2 regions of the Mailhella massiliensis genome follow, and region 2 is predicted to be linked to the other one. Evidence: riboswitches for the same ligand, from Rfam matches in the RefSeq annotation. Region 2 holds a riboswitch; the other holds the start of a gene.

Region 1 (14,524 bases), 140 kb from region 2:
CTCTGGCAGAACAACACTCTTTCGCGGAAGCTAAAACGACGTTTCCTACCGGAGTCGGTTTGTTTAACCGAAAAATTAAAAAAGGGCCGGAAGAACATTCTCCCGACCCTGCCCATGCCTTATTCCGGCATGGTAATGCTGTCGAGCGGCTCGCTGTCGTGAGGCGTCACCTTAAGCATGTCGGTATTGACTCCAAGGTCGGGCAGAAGGTCTCCCGCAAGGGCCTTCATGCGGTAGGCTGCAATGAGAGTGTTGCCGAGCGCCGTAGCCGCTTCCGTGGAAGAGTTGAACAGTTCGTTTTCCGCGTCCAGCACGTCGAGCAGACTGCGCTGACCGAGCACGAACTGCTCTTCGTAGGCGCTGCGCGTAGTCTTGTTGTATTCTATGGCTTCGCGGTAATGCTCAAGCTGCTTCTGCGCGGAAAGGAACTGCGTCCAGCTTTCCTCCACGTTGAGCTTGAGATCGTCCATGTAATCATAAAGCACCTGACGGCTCTGGCGGATACGGGCCGCGGCGGCCTTGCTTTCCGCCACGTCCGCGCCGCTGTTGAACAGGTTCCAGCGTACCACGGCGGCCACGCCCACTTCCGCGGTCCACAGTTCGCTCTTGCCGTCGCGGTCGGAATACGAAGGCCCGGCCTCAAGGCTGAGCGTAGGGCTGTAGGCGGAACGCACCTGTTCCCGAACGGCCGTTGCGGCCTTCACGTCTTCCAGATACGCGGCAACCTTGGGATTGCCCTTGCGGGCGGCCTTGAGCACTTCCTCCGCATCCTTGAACATCTTGCCGGGCATGTTCACGGGGCCGAGGTTCATGGCGGAGTGCCCGGTAAGGCGGGTATAGGTGTCTTCGCCTATGCGCAGGGAAGCCTGCGCCTCGGTAAGCGTGGAGCGTGCGCGGGAAAGACGGCTCTGCGCCTGCGAAACGTCGGCCATGGTATCCACCCCCTGAGCCTCACGTTCCCGGGCCTTGGCAAGAATATCCTCATGGCTCGCCACATTTTCCTGGGCAAGCTTGTAAATCTGCTGACGCCGCAGCACATCCACATGAGCAATGATGGCATCGAGCGCAAGAGAATTGGCGTTATCCAGCACGCGGTGATCGAGAGAACGGTAGGTGGCCTCAGCCTCGCGTACGCGGCCCCTGGTAAGCCAGCCGTCCCACAAAGGCTGAGTAACCAGCAGCGAAGCGGAAGAATACGGGGCAACATCGTTATACCCGTAGGACCGGGTCGTGCTGTCGCTGAGCTTGCCGAAGCCGCCGCGGGCGGTAAGATCCACCCTCGGTCCGTATCCGGCCCTGGCGCGATCCACCTCATGGCCGGCGGCACTGCGGTTTTCCTGAATGGCCTTGAGGGAGTTGTTGGTTCTCAGCATGGACTCGATGGATTCCTTCAGGGGAATAGCGTCGCTGTCCGCAGCATATACCGGCGAAGCACAAAGCAGCGCTCCGAGGCAGCCCATAACAAACAGAGAAGGAAGACTTTTCATATAATAACCCGATGTTTCATGTTGCGTAAAAGAAAAAATGAACCCTGACCATCCGGGAAAATTCGGACTTCCCGACCGGTAATTTTCATCATGTTTTTACACAATTTCTGCAGGCAGCAGCCGGAATCGAGCCGCCCCTTGCAACACCTTATTGAAAACAATAAATTCAAAAGCAAGCTATATCAATATATTATATTACCCTCCCACCTCTCTGAAACAGAGTTCTACGGCAAAATGTTCCCATAGGCCATAATGATAAACTTCAACATGATAAAAGAACATACTCCCTTTGATATATAAAGACAAGGAGGGGGACCGGCCCCGCAAAGTACGTTGCCGGCCCCCGCTGCTACCGGTTAGCCACCGTTGGAGTTGTTGAGAATGAAGACCTGCGTCTGTGCATCGGCATCCGCCGTCGTAGAAGTAGCGGACGGAAGATTCGTTTCCAGTGTAAGATCGACATCGTTCTGGCCGATATAGTCGAAGGTTCCGGTTTCGCTGTTCTGCTTCCACTTGGTCGGATCCAGAGTCAGCGTGTTGTCCGCAGCATTGATCGTGACGCCGTAATCCCGGGCCAGCTGATCCATGCTGGTCAGACTGAGCGCATCCTTTCCGGTGATGAGCACTTCCACACCATGGACAATGGGGCCGGTCTCCGCCGTACCTTTGCCGCTGAGGAGGGAATCCATAGTCAGATCACCGTCATGCACCATGATGTCTATGCCGGAACCACCATCCACCAGGTAGTCGTTCTTATCGTACACGATGATGTCGTTGCCGGAGCCCGCAAAGACTATATCTCGACCTTCACCTCCATCAAAATAGTCGTCACCATCAAGACCAAGCAGCACATCATCGCCACCTCCACCGAAAAGCATATCATTCCCGTCCACACCGGACTGATCCGATTCGGTAAGATTAGCATTTTCCAGTGACTCCAGGCGGCTACTCCATTCTTGCAGATTTCCGGCATTCACTTGCGCCGCAAAGGCATCCACAATATCTTGTGTCTCGACAGATTGAATACCCAACATATCGGAAAGAATATCAACTGTATCAGAGTCGCTTCTGCTGTTGGAGCCGTCACCTATGAGCAGGTCATCGCCGCCCTGTCCGAACAGAACATCATTTCCCGTACCGCCGAGCAAAGCGTCGGGCTGATCGGGAGCTTCCATATCCCTGTTCACAACAAGCTGAGCCTGAATCTCCCGGGCATGCTCTTGCACATATTCCATCACATCGGCAGTGCTGGGAGTAAAGCCAAGCTTAGCACTCACATAGGCAGCAAGTGACACTTCTTTCCCATCCAACTGCATCATGGCCGCATCACCAAACAACACATCATTTCCCGCATTAGCGAAAATATTATCAGCAGCGGGCTCATTGGAGGTAATACTTTCCAGGGCCTGATACAAATCTGAAGCATCATCCACCATAATGGGTTGCTTGTCGGAATCATACGTTTTCAAAGTCTGTTCCAAATTTGAGTCGGATCCGATACCTACGGCATGAATATCGGAAATACCGTCAAGTCGATTAAAAGCATCTGTTTGCTCCCTTCCTGTAGATACGTTAGGCTCTCCATCCGTAATAAAATACACCTGATTTTTGATAGAATTTCCGCTTCCTTGCTGTGAAAGCCATGTATATGCCTCATTAAATGTATCCGTATAGTTTGTACTTCCTCCACTTCGTACCCGGTTATCATTAATCTGACTTTTCAAGACAGCGATATTTTCTTCTGTTAATTCCATTGGCTTTTTTGCACGAGCTTGACTATCAAAGTCAATAAATAAAATATTAACCGTAGAATTTGTCTTTTGCGATTGTTCGAGAAGGCTTTCCAAAAAACCGCAAAGAGCCTCTTTTGCATTTCTTATGTCACTTGAAGACATACTTCCCGATGTATCAAGCGCAAGAACAATATTATTAACATAACCTTCAGTCATTGTAGAAGTCGATCCCTGAATCAGATCGTCCCCTTCTGACCCGGCACTAGTACTGGCCGAAACATTGACCGTTACCGAAGCCGTATTCTCAGCACCATGATAATCCTCAATAGTATAGTTGAATCTGATGGATTCGCTGTTACTGCCGGAATTGGTTATTTTAATGGTTCCCGTTTCCCAGTCGATGGAGATTTTCGTTGTACCGGAATAATCTATACCTGAGCAGTCGTCTCCCGCAGTGTAGGTTTTATCTCCAATTGTGATGGAAGTAATCTCCAATCCATCTTCGTGCAAGGATGCACTGTCATCATCTTTGTCGTTTTCCAACAACTGGTCAAAGGTGATAGTCAGACTGGCCTCGGGGTTTTCCGTAGATTCCAGTTTTTCAGAAATGATGACATTGTCCGGCGTAAAGATGTCCGCCGTATGATCTACCTCAACGGTAATATCGTTATTGCCGATTTTCTCCAGATCGCCTTCAATGGCCAGCCCACCATTAACTATCAAATCAATCCCATCCGCACTGCTACCAACTATGGCATCCCCATGTACATAAAGGAAGCTGTTAATAGTAGTGTCGCTGGATGCAATCAGATTGCCGGTCACGATGGTTACACAATTAAGCGGTCCATCCAGTTTTGAGGTATCGAGATCTCCCTTGATGTAAAGCAACAAGTTGTTGTCAGCAGCGTACTTCGCAGCCGCATCCAAATCTCCGTTGCCATCGAACACGTAGATATGCGAGGCATCAGCAAGCTGATCTATAGTCAGATTATTGCCGCCAAGGTCAATGAAGACTTCACCAAAAATATCTTTACCTTTTCCATCAGTAATCGTGGCAATCCCTTCTTCTGGCACGCCATCTTTCCAGTGAACATCTTCATCCGTAAGATCGGACTCACCGCCCACAGTAATCATACTGCCGGGAAGCATAGCACTGGCAGAAGCAGAAACCGTGCTGGAGCCTTCCACTTCCTTATAGATGGTATATGTATCATCCGCAGCATCGGGGGCGTCGTTCGTCACCTCAATGATGATATTCTCCACCGCCGTATCCAAATCGCCGTCCGAGACAGATACGTTCAGCGTGCCTGTAAAGCCCTCGCCCACCGTGGTGGAGTCATATTCCACCTTGTATTCATACTGAGTGTTGCCGGAAGTGTCCGTCTCTCCCTGTACGACCGTTACCGTGTAACCGTCTCCCTGATAAACGTAGGTGGGCTCGGTCAGCGTCTCTGTATGAGTCCAAGTGTAGACTGGCTCGGACTCGGAGACCTGAGGCTCTCCACTTGCACTCCAAGAGACATCCCACACAAACCGTTCCTGTTGCTGGACAATCGTCTCGACATACGTTTCCGTGATGACATATCCATCGTCAGTGATATAAGTCCTGGTCACTTCCGTCGTTGTTGTAACATCACGGCAGACCATAAGGAAGCCACCATCGTACTCGTTTCCCTCCGTTGTCTGCGGCTTTCCGCGCTCCTCCGTCGGCGTCACCCCGTCAACAGAAACATCCTCCGGCAAACCTTCACCAGAAGTAATTATCGTGTTTTTCAGACTCAAGGTATACGAGTTTCCATGTCCATCCGTATAGCTGAATGTCGTACTCTCGCTGCCGTCCGCACCATAGTTGACGGTGAACTCGCCGGAAACAGCACCGGTCGCAGTATCCGCCGCATGGGTGGGCTCGGGATTTGTTGCGGTGATGACAGGACCGTCGTCGTGCACTTCCACGGTGATCGTACCCTGAACGGCTCTGTCGCCCGTGGCGTCCTCAACGTCCACCGTGATCGTACCCTGCAGTGCGTCCTCATAATAATTGCTGCTGTCGGCATCCTCGTGCGGCTGATTTCCCTGGAGGGCGTAACTGTAGTTCACCGTCCAGCTGCCTCCGGGCTCAGTCTGCGTCGCTCCGGTCACCTTCACTTCGACGCCGTTCACCGTAATCGTCGACAGTTCTGTCGCAGTGAAGGGCTTGCCTTCCTCGACCGACAGGACGATGCTCTGACCTTCATACCCAAGCGTAATCGTGCCGTCTTCACCGTTCAGATTCACCGTGAACGATCCGCTGCCGAAAGTGCCGTGGTCCGTATGCTGGCCGGAACCGCTCTCAAGCGCCCCTTCGTCCACCATGATGTTGGCTTCACCCGGTTCAGGAGTAGCCACCGTCACCTCGGGCGTACGAGTATCGCCAGAAATCGTGATCGTCAGCGTCGCTTCCGACGTATCACCGTCCGTATCCGTGATGGTATAGGTAAAGGTTTCCGTAACGGTCGAGCCCTTCGGCACGTCCACGCCGGAGTCCAGCTTATAGGTATAAGTGCCGTCCGCGTTCAGCGTCAGCTCGCCATGCTGGCCCTTCACAGGCTGACCCAGCGTACCGCCTTCGATGGACGTCACCGTCTTGTCCGCGGGGGCGTCCGCGCCGAACACGTCGTTCATGAGCACGTTTTCACCGCTGCCGCCCGCCTGCGCCTGCACTTCCGTAAGCGTGACGTTGTCGGCCTTAGCCACAGGACCATCGTCATGCACTTCCACCGTGAGCGTACCACTTGCTTTATCGCCCGTGGCGTCCGTCACGCTGATGGCAATCTCGCCCGTCAGCTCGTCCGTATGGTAGTCACCGGTGCTGGGAGTTGTATGCTGCTGGTCGTCACTGAACGCGTAGTTATAGCTCACCGTCCACTTGCCGTCCATACCCAACGTCGCTCCGGTCACCGTCACGGCAACGCCGTTCACCGTCACCACGCTGCCCCTCACATCGGCGCTGTCGCCGGTAACGGTCACCTTCCAGCCGCTTTCACCGCCCACGGTAATCACACCGTCTTCGCCGTTCAGCTGCACCGTAAACGATCCGCTGCCGGAAACGCCGTGTTCCGTATGCTGACCAGAACCGCCGGTAAGCGAGCCTTCGTCCACCATGATGTTGGCTTCACCGGCGGCAGGGTCCTTCACCGTCACCACAGGCACGTTTGCATCGCCCGTAATATTGATGGTCAGCGTCGTTTCCGACGTATCGCCGTCCGCATCCGTAATGGTATAGGTAAACTCTTCCGTCCAGGTCGTATCCTTCGGCACGTTCATACCGGGATTCAGCTGATAGGTGTAGCTGCCGTCCGCATTCAACGTCAGCTTGCCGTAAGCACCTTCCAGCGCGCTGCCGACCGTACCTTCCGTATTGCCGTGCTTGACGGAGGTTACCGCCTGTTCGGCGGCGCCGTCCGCACCGAATTTATCGTTGTCCAGTACGTTGCCGCCCGCTGTTCCAGACTGTGCCACGAACTCCGTAAAAGAAATATTGTCTGCGCTGGCCGTCGGCACGTCGTCCACAACCTTCACGGTGATGGTGCTGTCGACCTCAGTCCCGTCCATATCCGTTACCGTCACGGTAAGGTCGTGGGAGATGTCGTCCTTGCCGGAAGCACCGTGTTCCGTGGTGCTGCCCGTAAGCTCATACTTGAACTTCAGCTCGCCCGTGACAGTGTCGAAGCCCGTCACCTTCAGAACGCCTTCATCCGTGGAAACCGTGCTGCCCGTGAGCGCGCCGTCTTCATACACGGTCACGCCGCCGATGACGATGGAGACCACGCCGTCAGGCGCGCTGATGGTCAGCGAACCGGAGGCAGAGGTAGGCGCTTCGGGCTGACCGGCCTGAGAACCGTCCGCAAGACCGGATTCGTACACCGTCACTTCATCCGAACCCGCAGAAGGATTTGTAGGTTCGATGACGATGCCGTTGTCCACACCGTTGATGGTGATGGTTACGGAACCCGTGGCAATATCGCCGTCCGCGTCCGTATAGGTGTAGGTGAACTCTTCCGTCAGCGTTTCGCCGTCCGTCAGTTCCTTCACCACCGTATTGTCGTTGTCGAGTCTGTAGCTGTAGGTACCGTCGGCATTCAGAGTGATTTCGCCGTACCGGCCGGACTGGTTCGCATCCCACGCAAAATCGGCGCCGTCCGCACCGGCCACGGCGCCTTCAAGCGCGTCGCCCGCAACGCCGGCCTCCCCTTCCGTCACTTCATGCGAGAAGCTTTCGATGGAAGGAACGTCGTCGGTAATCACCACGCTCACCACGCCGGAACCCGTGGAACCGTCGGTATCCGTTACCGTGACCACAAGGTCATGAGATATCTGATCGTTGCCCTCGCTGCTGTGTTCCTGCGTGGACTGAGTGAGATGATAGGTATAGTCCAGCCGTCCGGTGGAGGCATCGAACCCCGTCACTTCCAGATAGCCTTCATCCGTAGGAACGACTGCGCCGGTAAGAGCACCGTTGAACACCACGACGCCGTCGATGACGATGGAAGCAACACCATCGGGAGCATTGATGCTCATATAGCCGGAGGCGGAAGCAGAAGCCCCCTGTTCTCCGCGCAGACCGGCTTCCTGCACCGAAAGAATGTCGCGATCGGCAACGGCGCCGGTTCCGCCGCCCTGAGGATCGCCGGGAGTGACGAACACCGGATAGTTGATATCGCCCGTGCCCGCCGCACCGTCCGTATCGGGATTCACGTCACCGCCGGGCCAGCCGATATCCAGCCCGCCCAGGCGATCCAGCCCGTCCAGCAGGTCGGCGTTCACATAGTCATGAAAACGGTTGCCGTTCCCCTGCCCGTCCGCTCTGGCGGGACCGGCGGCAGGCATGAGGTCGGGCTCGTTCATGGCCATGAAGAAATCCTCACCCGCGATCTCTGCGCCGTCCACCTCAAAGGAGGGCATGTTTTCCTTGGAATAGGCGGTATAGAAATTCTCGAGCTGAAGAGTACTGCCGTCTTCAAAGGTGAAGACAAGGTGATCGCCGGAACGGGACAGCGTGGCATCACCGGTGGAAAAATCGAAGATGAAGCGGGCATCCGGATCACAGACGATATTCTGGGAAGTTCCGGCGGCAGGCTTGGCAAGGCGTATGTCGGCCATGATGATCTCCTGAAAAAAACGGGAAAAGTGAAAAAAGGAGATGAAAAGAAAACATAATCAACGCGCAAAAGCCCTACATCGGCATACGGCCGATGCAGGGCTTACTCAGGCGGAAGAAAGGAAAAAGGCTTGCGCGAAGAAGCAAACGGAAGAGAACATAAAAAAATCCTGCTTAATCAAATGGTTGCTTACACATGAAAGGCGGCATGCCGCCTTACGACAGGCAAGTTCCAATACCAGCAGGAACATCTCGGCCAAATACCAGTATGGCCATGGGTTTGATAATAGGAAATTTTCCTGCTAAGTCAAGAAAAAACTGTTCCGCCCTACTCTCCCATACATTCAAAGGCATGGAGAGGTCACGGCAGACGTCCCTTTCGGGCGCGGCCGCGCCCTCCGGTATGCCGCTCTTGTGATGTTTTCCGTATCGTCTTCTTCGAAGGACGCCGGGTATGCAGGCATTGTCTTTCCCATGTTTTCCTTTGCCCTTGCGGGGCACCCCGCCGGGAGAAAGACCGGGCAGAAAGGGCAAAAAGCCCCCTTGCCCGCATGTTTTCCACCGGATATAGTACGCAGGGCGTCATCGCCCTTTGCCGCAGGCACGACACGCATCTTTTCCGGCTCCCCGCCCGTATTGCGGCAGATCCACGCTCTGTTTCCGGTAAAAACAATGCCTTCCACTCTTGATTTTCTCACTCTGCCCCACGGTTCTCTGTACTGGAACCCGGAGCTTGTTGCCCGCTGGACGGAAGCGGCCGGCCGTTCGGGAAGACCCGACCCTTTCAGCTGTACGCCTGCCTGGCAGCTTGCCTTTCACGATGCCTTCTATCCTTCGCGCCGCCTGCTGATTCAGGAAGAAGAGGAAAACATCATGGCTTTTGCGGAAATGACTCTGGCCGACGCAAGGCCCATCTTCGTACCGCTGGAAGCGCACTGGATTTCCGGCTGCCCGCTTCTCGGCCCGGATGCGGAAGAACTGCTTATCCGCGCCATGAATCTTTTTCTCCGCAGTCCGGGTTCTCTTCCGCCCGCATTTCTCATAAGCGGCCTGGAAACAGGCAACGCTCTTCTCCCGGGGCTTTACCGGAAAACAGGCCGATACTGCCGCTTTCTTGAACAGCCCTGTTCCCTGCAGCGGAGCGCCTCACTGGCAGGAGGAATGGACGGCTACCTTTCCCGGCGTTCGGCAAACTTCCGTGCCAAGCTGAAAAAGGCGCATAAGAAGGCCCTTGCACAGGGGATTGCGTTTGAACGCCATATCCCCGCCGCACCGGAGGAAGCCGACAAGCTCTACCTTCGTATGCTGGCTGTGGAGGAACAGAGCTGGAAGGGGCTGGAACATTGCGGCATGGCGGAATCCCCCTCCCGGGAATTCTATCACGCCATGATACGCCGCCTCTCTCTGTACGGCGGTGCGCGCGTCATGTTCGCCACCTATGAAGGCAGAGACATAGGCTTTATTTTCGGAGGTCTGGCCGGAACATGCTACCGCGGTCAGCAGTTCAGCTATGCGGCGGACTGGAAGGCCTTTTCCATAGGCGACCTGCTTCAGCGGGAACAGATTCTCTGGCTTTGCGAGGAAGGCGTGCTGCGATACGACATGGGCATGAGCGATCACCCTTCCATGGCCTACAAGCGCCACTGGGCGGAGCAGGAACAGACGCTGCAGGCTTTCCTTCTGATTCCCGGAAGAGTATGACGCAGAGCCCCCGCAAACATACGGACATGCCCTGCTCACCCCAGAGGACGGTGAACAGGGCATGCCGTGCTGCACTTCCGGGGCGCAGCTGTGCCGCAGAACGCTTTTCTGCAGAAAAATACACGTTGGAAAAGATGTTGTGCCTTTTTTAGAATATTCCGCCGGAAAGACACCTTACGGGAACGGGGCGCGGCTTCGGAAGCAGGAAAATCAGTTCTTGGCCTCGACAGGGCGCAGACGCGCCCCGTCGTATTCCATGCGGATATCGTCCGAACCGAAAAGTTCGTGCGCGGAACGACCAGCCAGCCTTCTCTGCATTTCCATGAGAACGGCATATTCATAGGCGCGGGCCATTTTCGCGCTGCCTCCGTGCCCCTCGATGGAAGCCATGGCAAGCTGCGTCTGTTCCCAGAGGCTCATCAGCTCCTGATCGGGAAGAAACTCCAGTTCGGCAAGCACGGAAACTTCGCCCAGCTCGAACGGAGAGGCGGAAAGAACGGGAACCATGGCAAGCCTCCTGACAGATATGAACATCGACCACGGCGTATGATTCATGCGCCGCTTTTGCGACACACCGGCGCGGCCCGGAAGACCGATGACGGAAATCCCTGGAAGAATAGGAATGGTTAAGGAAGAAGCCCGGCGCTAGCTTCCGGGCTTCTTTTAGAAGAGGCAGCTCGACTGCCCTTTATCTAAACTCCCCGTAAGGAGAGATTTACCGTACCGTTATGGGGATCCACCGGCGGCAGATTCAAATTTGGATATTTTTTATACTCTCTTTTTTTTTCACAGGCAAGCAGTTTTTTAGACACCTGCACGCCCACGACTTCACGCAAAAATATCTTTCCCGGCAGAGGCAGCGAAAAGCGGAATCTGCAGGGCGGACCCCATGCAGGAAGCCGGCAGGTACGATGCCCGCCCCTTGACAGAAAACGCCGCGGCATTAAAACTACAGAAAATCTCAGGGCGGGGTGCAAGTCCCCACCGGCGGTGAACCCGACAGGGCAGCCCGCGGGCGCGTTTTCAAGGGAAAAGGCGCAGATCCGGTGAAAATCCGGGGCCGACGGTAACAGTCCGGAAGAAAGAGCATGGATCTCAGTATTCTGAAGCACTCTCCTCTCTCCTAGCGCCTCTTGCGGCCCTGATGTAGACATCTCCAGGGAGTTTGTCATGCGTCAGTCATCTTCTCTTTGCTCCATCGAACAGGCCATCGACGACATCAAAAACGGCAGGATGATCGTTCTTGTGGATGATGACGACCGCGAATGCAGCGGTCATCTGGTCATGGCGGCCGAGCGCGTGAGCGCCGAGGCCGTGAACTTCATGGCGCGCCATGCCTGCGGGCTGGTCTGCCTGACGCTTTCGCCGGAGCTGGCCGACAAGCTGGAACTTCCCCTCATGCCCGCAAGCACTCCCGGGCACGGTTGCGCCTTCACCGTATCCATTGAGGCGCGCGAAGGCGTGACCACCGGCATTTCCGCCGCCGACCGCGCCGTGACCATACAGACCGCCGTAGCCGACGGAGCCGGACCGGAAGACATCGTCACCCCCGGACACGTCTTCCCCCTGCGTGCAAGAAAGGGCGGCGTGCTCACCCGCGTGGGCATTGCCGAGGGCAGCGTGGATCTTGCCCTGTTTGCCGGGATGAAGGGCGCCGCAGCCGTTTGCGAAATTCTGAAGGAAGACGGCTCCGTGGCCCGCATGGACGACCTTGAGGCCTTCGCTGCGGCCCACAACCTGCATATTGCTGCCATAAGCGATATCATCCGCTACCATATACGCTACGGCAAGCTTGCCGTGCGCCGCGTATCGGAAGCCAGGATGCCCACCAAGTACGGCACCTTCCGCATCATTGCCTATGAAAGCGACGCTTCTTCCGACACGCATATCGCACTGGTGAAGGGTGACGTGGACGAAAAGAACGATCCTTCTCCCGTGCTGGTGCGCGTGCACAGCGAATGCCTCACCGGCGACGCCTTCGGTTCCCTGCGCTGCGACTGCGGCAATCAGCTTGCGGCCGCCCTCATGCAGATTGAAAAGGAAGGCCGCGGCGCGCTGCTCTACATGCGGCAGGAAGGGCGCGGCATAGGCCTTGCCAACAAAATACGCGCCTACGCCCTGCAGGAACAGGGGTACGACACGGTGGAGGCCAACATCAAGCTCGGCTTTGCTCCCGATCTGCGCGACTATGGGGCGGGCGCGCAGATACTGCGCGATCTCGGTATAAGCCGCCTGCGCCTCATGACCAACAATCCCCGCAAAATCGTGGGACTGGAAGGCTACGGGCTGGAAATTGCGGAACGCGTGCCTCTGGAAATAGGCCTGTGCGCCACCAATGAACACTACATGCGCACCAAGCAGGAAAAAATGGGGCATATCCTCCATTTCAGCAAGAAAAAATAACCGTGCGCAGCGATGTATTCCGGGGAAGGCGGCACGTCCCGCCTCTCTCCGGCAGACGCCGCATTCTCTCCTCGCGGGGAGAATGCGGTCCGTCTTTAACATGCAACCTTTCTCGGAAAACCTATGGACATTCTGGCCCTCAACGACAACGCCTGGGAAGAGAAGGTACGGCAAAAGAACCCTTGGACAGTACCTGTAGACAGTGAAACCATTGCCCGCGCCCGGCGGGGCGACTGGAGCATCGTGCTCACCGCATCGCGCCCGGCGCCCGCTGCGTGGTTTCCCCCGATAAAGGGAAAAAGCATTCTGTGCCTCGCTTCCGGCGGAGGACAGCAGGGACCCGTGCTGGCGGCAGCCGGAGCCGACGTGACGGTGCTCGACCTTTCCGAAAAGCAGCTGGAACAGGACAGGGCCGTGGCCCGGCGTGAAGGCCTGAACATACGCACCGTGCGCTCTTCCATGACGGACCTTGGCATGTTCGGCGCCGAAAGCTTCGATATCATCATACATCCCGTATCGAACGTGTATGTTCCCCATATTCAGCCCGTATGGAACGAAGCCTTCCGCGTGCTGAAAAAGGGCGGCGTGCTCATGAGCGGATTCATGAATCCGACGTTCTACCTGTTCGACTGGGAACTCCAGGACAAGGGTATCCTCCAGGCAAAATATCCCCTGCCCTATTCCGACCTCGATTACCGGAGCACGGAAGAGCTGGCGCAGAACAATGAAGCGGCGGAATTCGGCCACACGCTGGAAGAACAGCTTCAGGGACAGATGGCGGCAGGCTTCGTGCTCACCGGCCTCTATGAGGATACCTTCGGCGGAGAACGTCTGGCGGACAGGTTCTTCCCCTCCTTCATCGCCACACGGGCCGTCAAGCCGTAGTCAGATAACAGAAAAGCCGCTTTCGGACGCTTCGAAGGCGGCTTTTTCTTTCAACATGCCTTCCGGCGGAGCCGTGCCCTGCACGGACGCGCGTCAGCGCCTGCCCGACTGAGAGAGGAAAAGTCCCGCCAGCGTCAGTACCGTACCCGAAGCGGAAAGCAGGGTGAGCCTTTCGTCCAGAACAACGACGGAAACTGCCACGGTGATGACCGGCACAAGATAAATGTACAAACTTGCGCGCACCGTTCCCAGAGAACGCACGGCCATATTCCAGGTGGTGAAGCACATGGCCGAGGCCACCAGACCGAGAAAAAGCAGGTTGGCGAAATTCACAGGCTGAAACAGGCGGTCCATCTCCCAGGAGAATCCGAAAAATCCCATGAACGGCAGCATGAACAGTATGCCCCAGCCGAAGGTGACACGGGTGATCTGTATGGGGTTGCAGCCCCACATGCCCATGATGCGCGTCAGGCAGGCATAAAACGCCCAGACAAAGGCCGCGCTTACGGCGAGGACATCGCCCAGCGGATTCAGAGAAAGCCGTGCCCCGTTGAAGGATATGAGGCAGATACCCGTCATGGCCACAAGAAAACCGAGATAAAAGCTCAGTCCGAGCCGTTCCTCCCCGCGAAGCACGAAACGGGCCACCAGCGCGGTGAACAGCGGCGTGGCCGTGAGTATGACGGCCACGTTGGAAGCCATGGTGTGGGCAAGGGCGATATTCTCCAGAAGATAATAAAGACATATGCCGGTAAGCCCCGCGGCAGCCGTAACGAGACGGCGGCGCATCGTCATGCCCGGCAGGGGACCGGGACAGGCCGCATACAGCGCACAGAAGGCCATGGCAAAACGAAGGAAAAGGATTTCCACCGGCTGAAAGTCCGCAAGCAGCACCTTGGTGCTCACAAAGGTGACGCCCCAGACGAAGACGGTGAAAAAGGCCAGAGCATGGCCGGAAAACGCACGCGAAACATTCATGGCAAAGCTCGTCCGGTTCTGTGAGAAAAAAGTCCCGGCACGCACGGCAGGCATGACGGAACCAGCCTGTCGGCACTATGCCGGAAAAACAAAACGGCTCTTCCCCTGAGACGGCGGAGGCCGGGGGCAACAGCACAAGAGTCACCTGAGCCTTCCGCCGTATGCCGGGGATGCGGATTCTGCCTCCGGTACGGTACAGG
Region 2 (14,524 bases):
TGACATGCCAGAACCGGAACAGGGGCCAGACTCATGTTATGGAAGGTGAAGGGCTCGCCCCGGAAAGCGGCAGGGGACAGCCTTCATACGGGAACACTATACGGATGCGAACGTCGTATGGCCTTGACGGAACAGGTACGGCAGGCCATATCTATAACTGTGACTTTTCCCCGGCGTGCGTCTCTTCGTCGGACTTTCCGGGGCGGCAAGCAACAGGCTTTCGGGCACAAGGAGCGCATCATGGAATATACGGAAGTCGGCGTCATCATTCTGACGTACAATGACTGGAAAAACACCCTGGCCTGCCTTGCGTGCGTTCATGCCCAGAGCGGGCTGCCGCGCCGCATCGTCGTGTGCGACAACGGCTCTGAAAACGAGGTGGCCGACCGCATTCTGGAAGGCTGGAGCGCTCTTGCCGAGCAGGCGGGGCTGCCCGCTCCGGTGGAGGTCTACGGCTCCGATTCCTCCCCTGCGCCGCTGGTGCTTCTGCGCCGTGAGGAGCCGGAAAGCATCGGCGGGGCCATGAATGCGGGTATGCGCTTTCTGCTGTACGACAGGGAATGCCGGTCCTTCTGGCTTCTGCGCAACGACGCGAGGCCGGAATCCTTTGCGCTTGCGGCGCTCTTGCGTCATCTGGAGGACGACGACCTCAAGCTTCCCATAGGCATGGTGGGGTCCACGCAGCTTGTGAAGGATTCCGACGTGCTGGAATGTGCCGCCGGAGGGCGCTGGAGCCGGTGGACGGGCGATCAGATTCCGCTGGACAAGGGGCTTGAGCGGCATGGTCTTTCCGATAGAAAGGACATTGCAGCGAAGCTTGACTATGTATCCGACGCTTCCTGCCTCATCACCCGGGCCATGGCCGAGGACATAGGGCTTTTCGACGAGCGTTTCAGCGGATTCTATGAAGATGTGGAATACGGACTGCGCGCCAGAAAGGGCGGATACGCCCTGAACTGGGCGCCCGGCGCTCTGGTGCGGCGTATGGACTGTTCCACCGAAGGGCTGACGCCTTTTCTGAGCGTCACCGACGACCCGGAACTCGATCCTAGGGACGACATGAATTTTATCCGGGCTCGCTTTTACCTGCTCCGGCGTGCGCATCCCTTTGCGCTTCCCTTCATGCTGCTTCTGCTTCCTTTTTCCTGGCGTACGTTCCGTTCGCGCAAGGGGCGTTTTTTCATGGTCATGCGTGCGGCGCTGGATGGAGCCGCGGGCCGCATGAAGGAGAGGCAGACTGCGTAACCGACGCGGTGGAAGAAAGCTTTCCCGTGAGAACGCGGGCCGTGTGCCTTGTCACCTCAAGGCTCTCTTCCGGCTTCTGAAGCGTTTTCCGGGCGTGCCTTCCGGCGGAGCAGCCTTTACTGTTTGGACCGGGCAGGCCCCGCAGCAAGACTGTTCCGGCCGCGGATGCTTTCCCTTCGGGCGGCAGGAGGGGGGACCGCTCTGCAGATCGTCGGGGCGGAAGAGGTTTTTTGTGTGTGCCGGGCATGAAAAAAGCCCCGCTTCCTGCGAAGCGGGGCTTTTTCGTCGGAAAATCAGTTTTTGCCTTCCATTTCCATGCGGTACTGTGCCACGTCGTCAACCGTGGCAAGAGGCATGTTGTGGGCGCGGGCGAATTCCGCCACCTCGGGCAGGCGGGCCATGGTGCCGTTTTCCAGCGTGAGTTCACAAAGCACGCCTGCGGGGGTGAAGCCCGCCATGCGGCACAGATCCACCGTCACTTCCGTATGGCCTCTGCGTTCGAGCACGCCGTTGGGCCTGGCACGCAGGGGGAAGACATGGCCGGGGCGGTGCAGGTCTTCAGGTTTCGCATCGGGCGCGATGGCGGCCTTTACGGTGGTGACTCTGTCTGCGGCGGAAACGCCGGTGGTCACGCCTTCGGCGGCTTCAATGGTCACGGTGAAGGCGGTATGGTTTTTGTTGGTGTTGTTCTGCACCATGGGGGGCAGATCCAGTGCATTGGCCTTTTCGTCGGTGAGGCACAGGCACACGATGCCGCTGCATTCGCGGATGAGCAGGGCCATCTGAGCGGGCGTGAGCGTTTCGGCGGCGTAGATGAGATCGCCTTCGTTTTCCCGGTCCTCATCGTCTACGATGAGGACGCCGTTGCCCGCCTTCAGGGAGGCGATGGCGCGTTCTACGCGTTCACGGGGAGAACCGAAGGATTCAAGGATGGAGAGCTGACGCATGACAAACTCCTTTGGGAGAATATCCGGCATCAGGGCGGCATAAGGCACTGGGAGAGAGGAGAGGGGGACGCCCCGCAAAGGAGGCCTGCGATCCATTCTCTTTCGTCCGGACTGTTACCGTCGGCCCCGGAATTTCACCGGATCTGCGGCTCTTCCCATGAAGAACCGCCCGCGGGCTTCCGGCATCGCCGGATCACCGCCGGTGGGGACTTTCACCCCGCCCTGAGAAATATGGAATTATTTTTAATACGTTCCCGTCCTGTGTCAAGAGGCTGTGCGGCCTTTCGGCGGAACTTCCGCATATTCTTTATGCGTATTCTGCCCGGGAGCTGTTGAGCCATGCAGAGGGCAGGCAGGATACGCCGCATCCGCAAGGCCGGCGAGGGGCGACAGGGAGGAAGAGACAGAAAGGCGGGACAAGTTCACTTACGACGGACTGAGGCCGCGTTTCGTCTTCCTGACTGTGATTCCTCGTTTCTTCCGACCGTTGCTGCGGCTTTTTTTTGAGAGCGGAGCGGTTTACGGGCCTGTCCCCGGAGGCGTGTCGCCCGCAGGAATGCTGCGCCTGACGGGAAAATACGAAGCACGGCTGTTTGGGGCAGGCGGAAAGGAGGACCGGGGAACAGGCAAGACGGCCGTGCCTGCTGCCTGGGCAGCTATGCCGGAGCGTATCGGAAAATGTATTTTTCCGATGTCGAGAGACTCCTGTGCATGTGGGCGAGGAAAAACGTTTTTTTTCCCGCAGGCGGCATCAGAGGGGACATTCGGAGCCGTGTTGATCCGTTTTTTTCCGAAAGGGGGCGGAGCAGATCCGGCAGGAGGTCGGGCTTTTGTGTTTTTCTGAAAATTTCGATGAAGAACGCACCTGGGACATGCAGGGATACGGTCTGTGGAACACCTGCCGCCTCCCGGTTTGCCCATCGGAAGGAGAGAAATAACGGTGCCTCCCCGCAGAGCCGTGATGTGCAGAGATTGGCGGGCGCTGCGCGATGGGGAAAAAAACGCGTCCTGATGCCGTATGCCTCCGATCTTCGGGGAGATGGCCTGCGCGCGATGTGCACGGGGCCGTACTCTCCGCCGTTGACAGAGGCGTCCAAGCCTGCGACAATGCCTGCTTGCCCGGCTTCCGGCCCGTCCGGCGGACCGGCAGTAATTACCATTCAGCGCCGCTAGCGGCAGGAGCAATACAGTGATGACCATTGACGAACAGGTAAAGATCATACGTCGCGGCATCGTGGACCTTGTGAGCGAGGAAGACCTCCGCAAGAAACTGGCCCGCGACAAGCCCTTGAACATCAAGGTCGGTTTCGACCCCACCGCCCCCGACCTGCATCTCGGGCATACCGTGGTCATCCATAAGATGCGCCAGTTCCAGGAGCTGGGGCACAACGTCACCTTCCTCATCGGTGATTTCACCGGCCGTATCGGCGACCCTTCGGGCAAGTCCAAGACCCGTCCTCCGCTGACCGAAGAAGAAGTGAAGGCCAATGCCGAAACCTACAAGGAACAGGTCTTCAAAATTCTTGACCCCGAAAAGACCACCGTGGGCTTCAACTCCGAATGGGGCGACAAGCTCACTCCCGCCGAATTCCTGCGTCTCATGTCCAGCTGCACTGTGGCGCGCATGATGGAACGCGACGACTTCGCCAAGCGCTACCGCGAAAATTCGCCCATCGCCATTCATGAATTCATGTACCCCCTGCTTCAGGCCTACGACTCCGTCATGCTGCATACGGACGTGGAAATGGGCGGTACCGACCAGATCTTCAACCTGCTCATGGGCCGCACGCTTCAGGGACACTACGGCATGGAAGCCCAGTGCGCGCTCACCATGCCGCTGCTGGTGGGGCTGGACGGCGAGCGCAAGATGTCCAAGTCCTACGGCAACTACATAGGCGTGATGGAAGCTCCTTCCGACCAGTTCGGCAAGGCCATGTCCATTTCCGACGATCTCATGTGGAACTGGTACGAGCTTATTTCCGTGAAGTCTCTTGAGGAAATCGCCGACATGAAGGCCCGCGTGCAGGCCGGTTCCCTCCATCCCAAGCTGGTGAAGGAAGAGCTCGCCATGGAAATCGTGGCCCGCTATCACGGCCAGGAAGCCGCCGTTGCCGCACGCGAAGGCTTCAACAACGTGTTCACCAGGGGCGGCATTCCCGAAGACGCCATTACCTGGAGCGTGAACAGCGCGGAAGACGACTGTTCCCCCGTGGCCATTCTTGCGGCCACCGGCCTTGTGCCCTCCCGTGGCGAGGCCAAGCGCAAGATTGCGGCCGGTTCCCTCAAAGTGAACGGCGAGAAGCTCACCGACGGCCTCACCGCTCTGCCCGCCGGGGAGTATACGCTCAAGTACGGCAAGAAGGGCTTTGTGGTCCTTACCGTAAAGTAGGCTGTGCCATGAACGACATCAAGCCGGAACCTTTCGGCCGCTGTGCCGGAAACCGCTGCCCGGGCCGTTGCCCCTATCGCGACCCGGAACTCATGACGGCGGAAGGCCACGCAGCGCTGCTTGACGGCGTACGCCCCGCCGAAGGGGAACCGTGGCCCGCCAAGGTGGTGCATGTGCTCCTTCAGCCGGAGGAAAGCATCGTGGATGTGCCCCGTGTCAAGGCCAAGAACGTGGGCATACTGCTCAGAACGCTGGGGCTGAGGCAGGGAACGGCCATCGTTGCCTGCGGAGATACGCTGCTGACGCCGGACACGCCCCTTTATCCCAACCAGCATGTGCTGGTAAGAACGGTGATGAGCAGCGGCTAGCTTCCTCTCGGAGAGGGAGGCGCGGCGTCAGACGGGGCTTTTCCCCTTTTTGTTGCGGCCGACCGGGCAAAGTTCGGAATAGTTATTTTTACCCCTGTGTAATGTATATTTTTAAGGCGGAGCCATGTGCTCCGCTTTTTTTATGGGCAAAAACGGAAGCATTTATTTTCCGCATGTTTCGGATAGGATTTTCCGATTTGTCAAAAGAATGCGCGAAAAATATATACTGAAATAAATCATGACAGGTCCGGTTGTCAGGAAACGGCGGAAACGCCGCAAGAGTGCGTCCGGACGGCACCTTAAATTCCCTTCAGGAGATGTTATGAAAAAGTGGATTGCGGCCTTGTCCTGTTGTTCGCTGCTGGCGATGTCTTCCGGAACGTCCTTTGCAGAAGAAGTGCAGTTTCCGAGAAATGAGCCCATCAACTATCTGATTCCGTTCAGTGCTGGCGGGGAATCCGACCTGTTCGCCCGTATGCAGCAGCCGTATCTGGAAAAGATGCTGGGACAGAAGGTGGTGGTGAATTATAAAATCGGCGCGGACGGAGCCCTGGCTTGGAGCGAGCTGGTCAACAGTCCCGCTACCGGTCACAACCTTGCCGGTATCAACCTGCCTCATATCATAGTGCAGCCTCTGCAGCGGAAGAACGCCGGATATAAGACGCAGCAGCTCAAGCCCGTGATGATTTTCCATGTCACGCCCTGCGTGCTGGCCGTGCGTGCTGACAGCCCCTACAAAACGCTGGAGGAACTTATCACCGCGGCGAAAGAGAAGCCGGGCAGCGTCATCATCGGCGCCTGCGGCAACGGTACGTCCGGCCACCTTGCCTCCGTCATGCTCAATAGGGAGACCGGGCTCAATATTCCCTATATCCCCTTCCCCGGTACGTCGGATTTGCCCATAGCTCTGCTCGGCGGACATGTGACGGCCATTATGGCCTTCACGTCCGGCTATTCCCAGTATGCGAACGAAATGCGTGTTCTCGCCATAGCCTCGGAAGAGCGCGACCCCCACATAGATGCTCCCACGTTTAAGGAACTCGGCTACGACATCGTGGAAGGTTCCTTCCGCGGTATAGCAGTGCCTCCCTCTACGCCCGACGCCGTGGTGGAGAAACTGTATCAGGCCTGCGCCGCCATCAATGCCGAGCCTGAGTTCTCCAGAAAGGCCGGAGAGATGGGCATGACGCTTCTCGACATGAATCCGAAGCAGAGCGAGGAGTTCATCGCCGGGAAGATAGAGGAATATAAGGTTCTCCTCACGGATAACAACAAGTAAGTCCCCTGCCGGGAGGGCACCGGAAAATCCGGCGCTCTTCCGAGCGCAACATGTATTCATTCTCAGGAGACTTGTATGGATATTCTGCTGTCCGCCATAGGCGATGTATTCACGCTTCAGAATATGTGCTTTATGAGCGTGGCTATCTTTCTCGGCATCATAGCGGGCGCGCTGCCGGGCTTTTCCGCCACCATGGCCGTGGCACTCATGGTTCCGTTCACCTTTACCATGGATACCATTCCGGGCCTCGTCACCATAGGAGCCCTCTATGCATCCACCATTTTCGGCGGAGCCTTTTCCGCCATTCTTCTCAATACTCCCGGAACGCCATCTTCCATTGCGACATGTTTCGACGGGTATCCCATGGCGCGTAACGGCAGGGGCGAGGAGGCGCTCTATACGGCCTCGGTGGCCTCCAGTTTCGGCGGCGTCATAGGTACGGTCATCCTCATTCTCTTTGCCGTACCGCTTGCGAAGGTCTCCCTTCGCTTCGGCCCTCCGGAGTTTTTCTGGATGGCGGTGTTCGGTCTTACCATTATTGCCAGTCTTTCCGAGGAATCCATGCTGAAGGGCTTTGCCGGCGGTCTCATCGGCATTATGATAAGCATGATAGGCATGGCCCCCATAGGCGGAGACATCCGTTTCAACATGGGACTCGTATCCTTGCAAGGCGGGGTGGAGCTGGTTTCCGTACTCATCGGCTTTTTCTGCATTCCCGAAGTCTTCCGCATGGCCACTGCACCGAACCAGAAGCAGATGGTGGTGGGAAAGGTGCAGGGTAGCCGTAAGGCGCTGGTGGACGCCTGGCGTAACGTGGTGGGTCATATGGGCAATACCATGCGCTCTTCCGTGCTCGGCGCACTCATTGGTATTCTTCCCGGCGCCGGAGGGAACATATCAAACATCGTGGCCTATAATGAGGCGAAGCGTGCGGCAAAGGACCCCCAGAGCTTTGGTAAGGGCAACCCTCAGGGCGTAGTGGCCACCGAGTCGGCTAACAACGCCACGGTGGAAGGGGCTCTTGTCCCCCTGTTGACCATGGGAATTCCCGGTTCTCCGCCCGCGGCCATCATTTTCGGCGCACTGCTCATGCAGGGCATACAGCCCGGACCGGAACTGTTCAGCAAGAACGGCGACATCACCTATGCTTTCATGGTGTCCTTCTTCGTCTGCAACATTCTCATGGCCGTGTTCGGAATACTGGCCGGCAAGTACATTTTCCGGCTGGTGGTCAGTATTCCTTCACGTTGCCTCATTCCAGGCATCATGCTGCTTACGGTCATGGGCTCCTATGCCATACGCAACAACAGCATGGACGTCATTCTTATGTTCTCGAGCGGCATTCTGGGGTACTACCTGAAAGAGCTGGAATTCGACCCCGGCCCCATCGTTCTCGGACTCATCCTCGGCCCCATAGCCGAACGCGGCTTCGTGCAGGGCCTGCTTATGGGCGGTGCCGTCAGCGTGGAACACCCCTGGCTCATCTTCTTCATCCGTCCCATCTGCATCGCGCTCATGGTCCTCTGTGTGGTTTCCGTGTGTTGGCCGCTCATCAAGAAGCTGCTGAAAAAAAGCCCTGAGACAGGGAAGGCATGAGGTACATCATGAACGGCAAACTCAATATCGATATTCTCGGCGGTCTGTCCGTCTTGGCTATTGCAGCGTTTTTCTTCTTCCAGCTTGGTGACGACTTCTCCATGTTCGCGCTGTTCTTCCCCGAGAGGATGCTGCCAGCACTGGTCCTGCTGGGCCTTGCCGTCATCGTCAAGGGCTTTGTGCGGCCGACGAAACTTGAAAAGCCCGTGTTTCGGATAAACGGGACCATGATTGCGGCCGTGGTGACGGGACTTCTCTGGGTGATTCTTCTGGAGCCTGTTGGGTTCATCATCACGAGTTTTTTCAGCGTATCCGGTTTGCAGATACTGTACATGCCCCGGGATCAACGCAGTCTGAAAAGCGTTTTTGTCAATCTGGCAGGCTCCCTGATTATCGTGCTGCTTTTCTATTATGTGTTCGTTCAGTTCCTTGGTGTGACCCTTCCCGCCGGCGTACTCGGCATCTGATTCCGGTAGAGGGGAAGGGGATACCCCGTCCCCGGCCGTCAACATTCAACCATAAAGGACAAACGTCATGAAAGAATACCATATCGCCGTCATCCCCGGAGACGGTATCGGACAGGAAGTAACCCCCGAGGGCGTGCGTGTGCTTGAGGCCGTACGGGAAGTGACGGGCTCGTTCAGCCTGAACTATGAGTATTTTCCCTGGGGCTGCGACTACTATCTGAAAAACGGCTCCATGATGCCGGAAAACGGTATGGATATCCTCCGGCCTTTCGATGCCATCTATTTTGGGGCCGTGGGGCTTCCCGACCGGGTACCGGACCATGTTTCCCTGCACGGCCTGCTCATACGGATACGGCTGGAGTTCGACCAGTACATCTGTCTGCGTCCGGGCTACCTGCTGCCCGGGGTGAAGAGTCCCCTGGAAGGCAAGAAGTCCGGAGACATTGATTTTGTCATTGTCCGGGAGAATACGGAAGGTGAATATTCCGGTGCCGGTGGCCGATGTCATCCCGGTACGCCGTTCGAGCTTGCGCTTGAAACCTCGGTGTTCACGAAAACCGGCGTGGAGCGCACCATCCGTTATGCGTTCAACTTGGCACAGTCGAGAAGAAAGCATCTCATCTGCGTGACCAAGTCCAACGCCCAGCGTCATACACTTACGCTGTGGGACGAATGTTTCGAACGTGTGGCTCGGGAATTTCCCGACGTGAGAACGGAGCGCATGCTGGTGGACGCTATGGCCGCCCGTTTGGTGCTGCATCCGGAAAGCGTGGATGTAGCTGTGGCTTCCAACATGTTCGGCGACATACTTACGGATGTGGGCGGGGCCATTACCGGCAGTCTTGGTCTGTCTCCCAGCGGCAACATTAACCCCGAGCGCACGTTCCCCTCCATGTTCGAGCCCGTACACGGTTCCGCTCCCGACATCATGGGACAGGGCATAGCCGACCCCATCGCCATGATTTGGACCGGTGCCATGATGCTTGATTTCTTGGGCGAAAAGAGCGCCGCGGAGCTTATTGTAAACGCCATAAGGCATGTTACAGGAGAAGGGCGTTTTCTGGGACGCGACCTGGGAGGAACGGCAAGCACGGCGCAGGTGACAGATGCCGTCATCGCGCACATCAAAGCGTGTAGCTGAAGAGCTTCGGAGAAAAGGAACATACTCTGGTCAGCCACGGCTGCCGTCCCGATACCGGTTGACATTTCTTGGGAGTAGAAGAAAAGAGCAGGTCCTACTGGCCTGCTCTTTTTGCCGCTTCAGGTTGCGGGAACGTCTGGATACTGGCGTGGAATGGAGAGGCCCGTAGATGGTGGCGGGAACGGCGGGGCTGTGCCTGGTGCGTCGGCAGAGGCGCTTTTGCCGAATCTTCCGTGCTGTCGGTCCGGCTCGGCAACATGGCGCTACGGTATCATTACTCCAATGAAGGATATGACGGGCAAAGGGAAACGGCGGAGGCCGTGCTTACACAAAGGAACCTTTGTCCGTTTGGTGGAGAAAGCCCGCATACGTAACACGAGTGCTGTATTTCTTCGGCGCGGATATCGAAGAGCCGTACTCTAGGACAAGGTAGAGGGCACTGTCGCTAAGGCGGATACTTCGGGGAATCCCCGGTTCATCATGATAGGGGACTCCGGTGTTTCATTTCGCAGACGTGTTTTTTGCGGGGGCTTCCTGCTCCTCCAGAAGTATGCTTCTGAATTTGCGGAACAGGGCGTTGTAGTTTTCGTTCTGCCGTTCAATCATGCAGTAGGTGATGTTTCCTACGGGAAGAGACGAAGGCAGAACGGCCACAAGGTCGAGCTGAAGGCATTTTTCTATACAGCATCGGGGCAGGATGGCTATGCCTGCGCCTTCTATGATGAAGTTCTTTATCGACTCGATGTTGTACAGAATGTGCGGCGGTCTGTTTTCATTGTAGAAAGGCTGCTTTTTCAGATAGCTCATGGAGACTTCGTAGAGCTTGGTTCCTTTCTCGCGGATGACGAAGTCGCCGGACGTGCAGGTTCCTTCCTCAAGAAGTTTTCTGTAATGGTCGTACCGTTTGCGGCTTGTCAGCAGCACGCACGGCTCCACAAGAAGAGGTGTGAAGACCAGTCTGGGAAATCCCGAGGAAAAGGGAGCGAAGCCCATGTCCACAAAGCCCTCGTCCACCCAGGAGGCGATGGAGTGGGAGTTGCCGAATCTGAGCTGGATGTTGACGTCGGGATAGTCGGAAAAGACTTTCTGCAGAATATGCGGCAGATAATTGGAACCCATGACGGAAGAGGCCGCGATGTTCAGTATGCCCGAGAGAGTGTTGTTCTTGGCGTTGGCGTTTTTGATGGATTCTATCAGTCGGAAGATTTCCTCGACTTTGTGATAGATGTTTTTTCCGTGTTCCGTCAGACGGACGTTGTTTTTCTGACGTATGAGCAGCTGATATCCCAGCTCCTGTTCCAGCATCTGTATATGGTTGGTCACCGTGGGCTGTGTGGTAAACAAATCGTGGGCGGCCCGGGTGAAACTGCCGGTTTCGGCGACTTTTGCGAACGTCTCGAGATGGGCTATTTTCATGTTTGTTCCGGCATTGCTGGAAATGATGTTTTTCGGAATCCGGCAGGAGCATGACGTGGATCATGGTTCTTTCAGCGTGTCCAGTGTAGTGTTTTTCCCAGGGGGCTACAAGAGGCCCGGGCATTTTTCGGAGAGGAATGTCTGTTCCTCGCCGGACAGCCTTCGCCTGTGCCTTGTCGGAGATCATACGGAAAATCAGGAATGATTCCCCCTTGACTGCCTGCCGGGCGTGCTTATTTCAATGTCGATGCAGGAACATGATGCATCACAGGAGAATATGATATGGGTGTGGCTTACAAGGATTATTACAAGTTGCTGGGCGTCGAGCGTTCGGCATCGAAAGAAGAGATCGCCAAGGCGTACAAGAAGCTCGCCCGCAAGTATCATCCCGACCTGAATCCCGGCGACAAGAGCGCCGAAGAAAAGTTCAAGGACATCAATGAAGCCTATGAGGTGCTTAAGGACGAGGAAAAGCGCCGCATGTACGATCAGCTCGGCCCCAACTGGAAGGACGGCCAGCAGTTCACCGGCGGCCCCGGCTTTGAGAACTTCAACTTCAATTTCAACGGAGCGCAGGGCGGCTTCAGCGGCGTGAACAGCGACTTTTTCGAAGCGCTGTTCGGGCAGATGGGGCGCGGCGGTTTCGGCGGCCATGCGGATCGTGATCCCTTCTCCTCCTTCGGAGGCAGCTACGGCAGGCGTTCCCGCCGCGGTTCCGACGTGGAGGCTGAAATTGAGATCACCCTCGAAGAGGCGCGCAGGGGCGGTACCAAGCAGGTGACGCTTTCGAGCGGCCATTCCTCGAGCAATCTTCAGATCACCATTCCCGCGGGGATACGCGACGGCGGCAAGCTGCGTCTGCGCGGCAAGGGCAACCCCGGTGATCCTGCCGGAGACCTGTACCTTACCGTGCGCTATGCGAAGCACCCCGTGTTCCGCGTGGACGGGCTGGATGTGACCTGCGACGTGACGCTTCAGCCCTGGGAAGCCGTGTTCGGTACCAGAAAGCGCGTACCCACGCTGGACGGCGAAGTGGAAATGAACATTCCGGCAGGCTCTTCCAGCGGACGCAAGCTCCGCATACGCGGGCGCGGCCTCGGCCCGGCTTCCGGCCGCGGCGACGAATATGTGACCGTCGCCATCAGCGTTCCGAAACCGGATGACCTGAACGAAGAGCAGCGGAAACTGTGGAAGGCACTTGCCGGGTTGAAGTAGGCTCTGAGATTGATATTCGAGGTGGGATATGGCGATTGAATCGATAAGCGCGTGCTCTCCCGCAGCCTCGGCGCTGATCGCCTGGGCCGAATTTCTGGAACAGACGGGCACGCCCGAGGAACGTGTCAGGGAACTCATGGAGCTTGGCTGGCTGGAACCGGCCGGCCGTGCGACCCATGCCGTATTGTTCCGCCGTTCCGACGTGTACCGTACCAGAAAACTCACGCGGCTCTGTGACGACTTCGAGATGCCCTGTGTGGCGGGTACCATTATCGTTGACCTTCTGGACCGTATTGCAAGCCTGGAAACGAGGCTTCGCGAACTGGAAAGAAGGTAGAAGCCGCAAGGCTGTTCCCCGGGGAAACCCGGTTTTCACAAAACAGAAAATTTCGCACGGCGCGGGCGTATCCGCGCCGATTTCTGAAGTGCGTGCCGTGAAAGGCCGCAGGTCTTCGCGGTTTCGCAGGGAGGATACATTATGGATATGAACAAGTTTACCATGAAGGCGCAGGAAGCTCTGGGCGACGCTCAGAATCTTGCCCTCATGCGCAATCATCAGGAAGTGGACGTGGAGCACCTGGCTCTCGCGCTCATGCGCCAGAAGGACGGGCTGGTTCCCGGCATCGTGGGTCGTATGGGCGTAAGGGCCGAAGTCGTGGCCGCCGAACTGGAACAGGCTCTGGACAAGAAGCCTTCGGTCACGGGTTCCGGCGTGGAGCAGCAGACCATACGCATTACCCAGCGTCTGGCACGTGCCCTTGCGCAGTCGGAAGAGCTGGCCCGCCGCCTCAAGGATGAATACATCAGCGTGGAACACATCTTCGCTCAGCTCATCGAAGCGGGCGGAGCCATGGGCGACATCTGCCGCAAGAACGGCATCGATCAGGAAAAGTTCCTTCGTGCCACCGCCGAAGTGCGCGGCGGCCAGAGGGTGACTTCCGCCAGCCCGGAAGATACCTACGAGGCGCTTGCCAAATACGGACGCGACCTTGTGGAGGATGCGGGCAAGGGCAAGCTCGACCCCGTCATCGGCAGAGATCAGGAAATCCGTCGTACCATACGCATCCTGTCGCGCCGTACCAAGAACAACCCGGTACTCATCGGTGAGGCCGGTGTGGGCAAGACGGCCATTGTGGAAGGTCTGGCTCATCGTATCGTGAAGGGTGATGTTCCCGAAGGGCTCCGCAACAAGAAGCTCATCGCCCTGGATATGGGCGCGCTCATCGCCGGTGCGAAGTACCGCGGCGAGTTTGAGGAACGCCTGAAGGCCGTGCTGAACGAAGTGCAGAAGGCGGAGGGCCGCATCATCCTGTTCATCGATGAACTCCACACCATCGTGGGGGCGGGCAAGACCGACGGCGCCATGGACGCAAGCAACCTGCTCAAGCCCATGCTGGCCCGCGGCGAGCTGCACTGCATAGGTGCGACCACCATCGACGAATACCGCAAGTACATTGAAAAGGACCCGGCTCTGGAACGCCGTTTCCAGCCCGTGCTTGTGGAAGAGCCCAATACCGAAGACGCCATTTCCATTCTGCGTGGACTCAAGGAGCGTTTCGAGGTTCATCACGGCGTGCGCATCAGCGACTCCGCCATCGTGGAATCCGTGCTGCTTTCGCAGCGCTACATTTCCGACCGTCAGCTCCCGGACAAGGCCATCGACATCATCGATGAAGCCGCGGCCATGATCAGAACGGAAATCGACTCCCTGCCTTCGGAACTGGATGAGATCAACCGCAAGGTCATGCAGCTGGAAATCGAACGCGAAGCTCTGCGCCGCGAAACCGACGAGGCTTCCCGCGAACGGCTTCAGAAGCTGGAAAGCGAGCTTGCGGACCTGCGCGGCACGCAGACGACGCTGCGCAGTCGCTGGGAAGCGGAGAAGGGCGCCATTGAGGGCGTGCGCGGCCTCAAGGAAAAGATAGAGCAGACCCGCCATCAGATCGAGGAGGCGGAACGCTCCTACGACCTTGCCAAGGCCTCGCAGCTCAAATACGCCACGCTTCCCGAGCTTGAGAAGAAGCTGAAGGAAACCGAGGAAAAGGCTGCCGCCGTGAGCGACGGAAAGGAAAACCGTCTGCTGCGCGAGGAAGTCGGGCCCGATGATGTGGCCGACATCGTGGCGCGCTGGACGGGCATCCCCGTGACGCGGCTTCTGCAGTCGGAGCGCGAAAAGCTCCTTGAGCTGCCCGCCCGTCTGCATGAGCGCGTGATCGGACAGGATGAGGCCGTACAGGCCGTGTCGGACGCGGTGCTCCGTGCCCGTGCCGGTCTTTCCGACCCTCATCGTCCTCTGGGTTCCTTCATCTTCCTCGGCCCCACCGGCGTGGGCAAGACGGAACTGTGCAAGGCGCTGGCCGAAGCCCTGTTCGATACCGAGGACAACATGGTGCGCCTCGACATGAGCGAGTACATGGAAAAATTCTCGGTGTCGCGCCTCATCGGTTCGCCGCCAGGATAT

The links. Region 2 has a riboswitch for FMN ahead of ribB (3,4-dihydroxy-2-butanone-4-phosphate synthase). Riboswitches for the same ligand answer to the same signal wherever they lie in the genome.
Region 1: another riboswitch for FMN. It lies ahead of ribA (GTP cyclohydrolase II); the one in region 2 lies ahead of ribB (3,4-dihydroxy-2-butanone-4-phosphate synthase).

Annotation. Positions count from the first base shown of each region.
Region 1 covers NZ_LT706951.1:141,198-155,721, reverse strand. Annotated here, with positions in the region: gene CZ345_RS06165 (TolC family outer membrane protein) at 120-1,487, opposite strand; gene CZ345_RS06160 (VCBS domain-containing protein) at 1,844-8,359, opposite strand; gene CZ345_RS06155 (GNAT family N-acetyltransferase) at 9,030-10,058, shown strand; gene CZ345_RS06150 (hypothetical protein) at 10,269-10,565, opposite strand; FMN riboswitch at 11,012-11,152, shown strand; gene ribA (GTP cyclohydrolase II) at 11,229-12,461, shown strand; gene CZ345_RS06135 (class I SAM-dependent methyltransferase) at 12,585-13,346, shown strand; gene CZ345_RS06130 (DMT family transporter) at 13,440-14,324, opposite strand.
Region 2 covers NZ_LT706951.1:3,891-18,414, forward strand. Annotated here, with positions in the region: gene CZ345_RS05415 (glycosyltransferase family 2 protein) at 241-1,245, shown strand; gene ribB (3,4-dihydroxy-2-butanone-4-phosphate synthase) at 1,539-2,192, opposite strand; FMN riboswitch at 2,283-2,426, opposite strand; gene tyrS (tyrosine--tRNA ligase) at 3,382-4,581, shown strand; gene CZ345_RS05430 (ubiquitin family protein) at 4,590-4,949, shown strand; gene CZ345_RS05435 (tripartite tricarboxylate transporter substrate binding protein) at 5,272-6,228, shown strand; gene CZ345_RS05440 (tripartite tricarboxylate transporter permease) at 6,304-7,824, shown strand; gene CZ345_RS05445 (tripartite tricarboxylate transporter TctB family protein) at 7,833-8,291, shown strand; gene CZ345_RS05450 (tartrate dehydrogenase) at 8,359-9,432, shown strand; gene CZ345_RS05455 (LysR family transcriptional regulator) at 9,934-10,848, opposite strand; gene CZ345_RS05465 (DnaJ C-terminal domain-containing protein) at 11,131-12,063, shown strand; gene CZ345_RS05470 (chaperone modulator CbpM) at 12,092-12,400, shown strand; gene clpB (ATP-dependent chaperone ClpB) at 12,542-14,524, shown strand, end outside.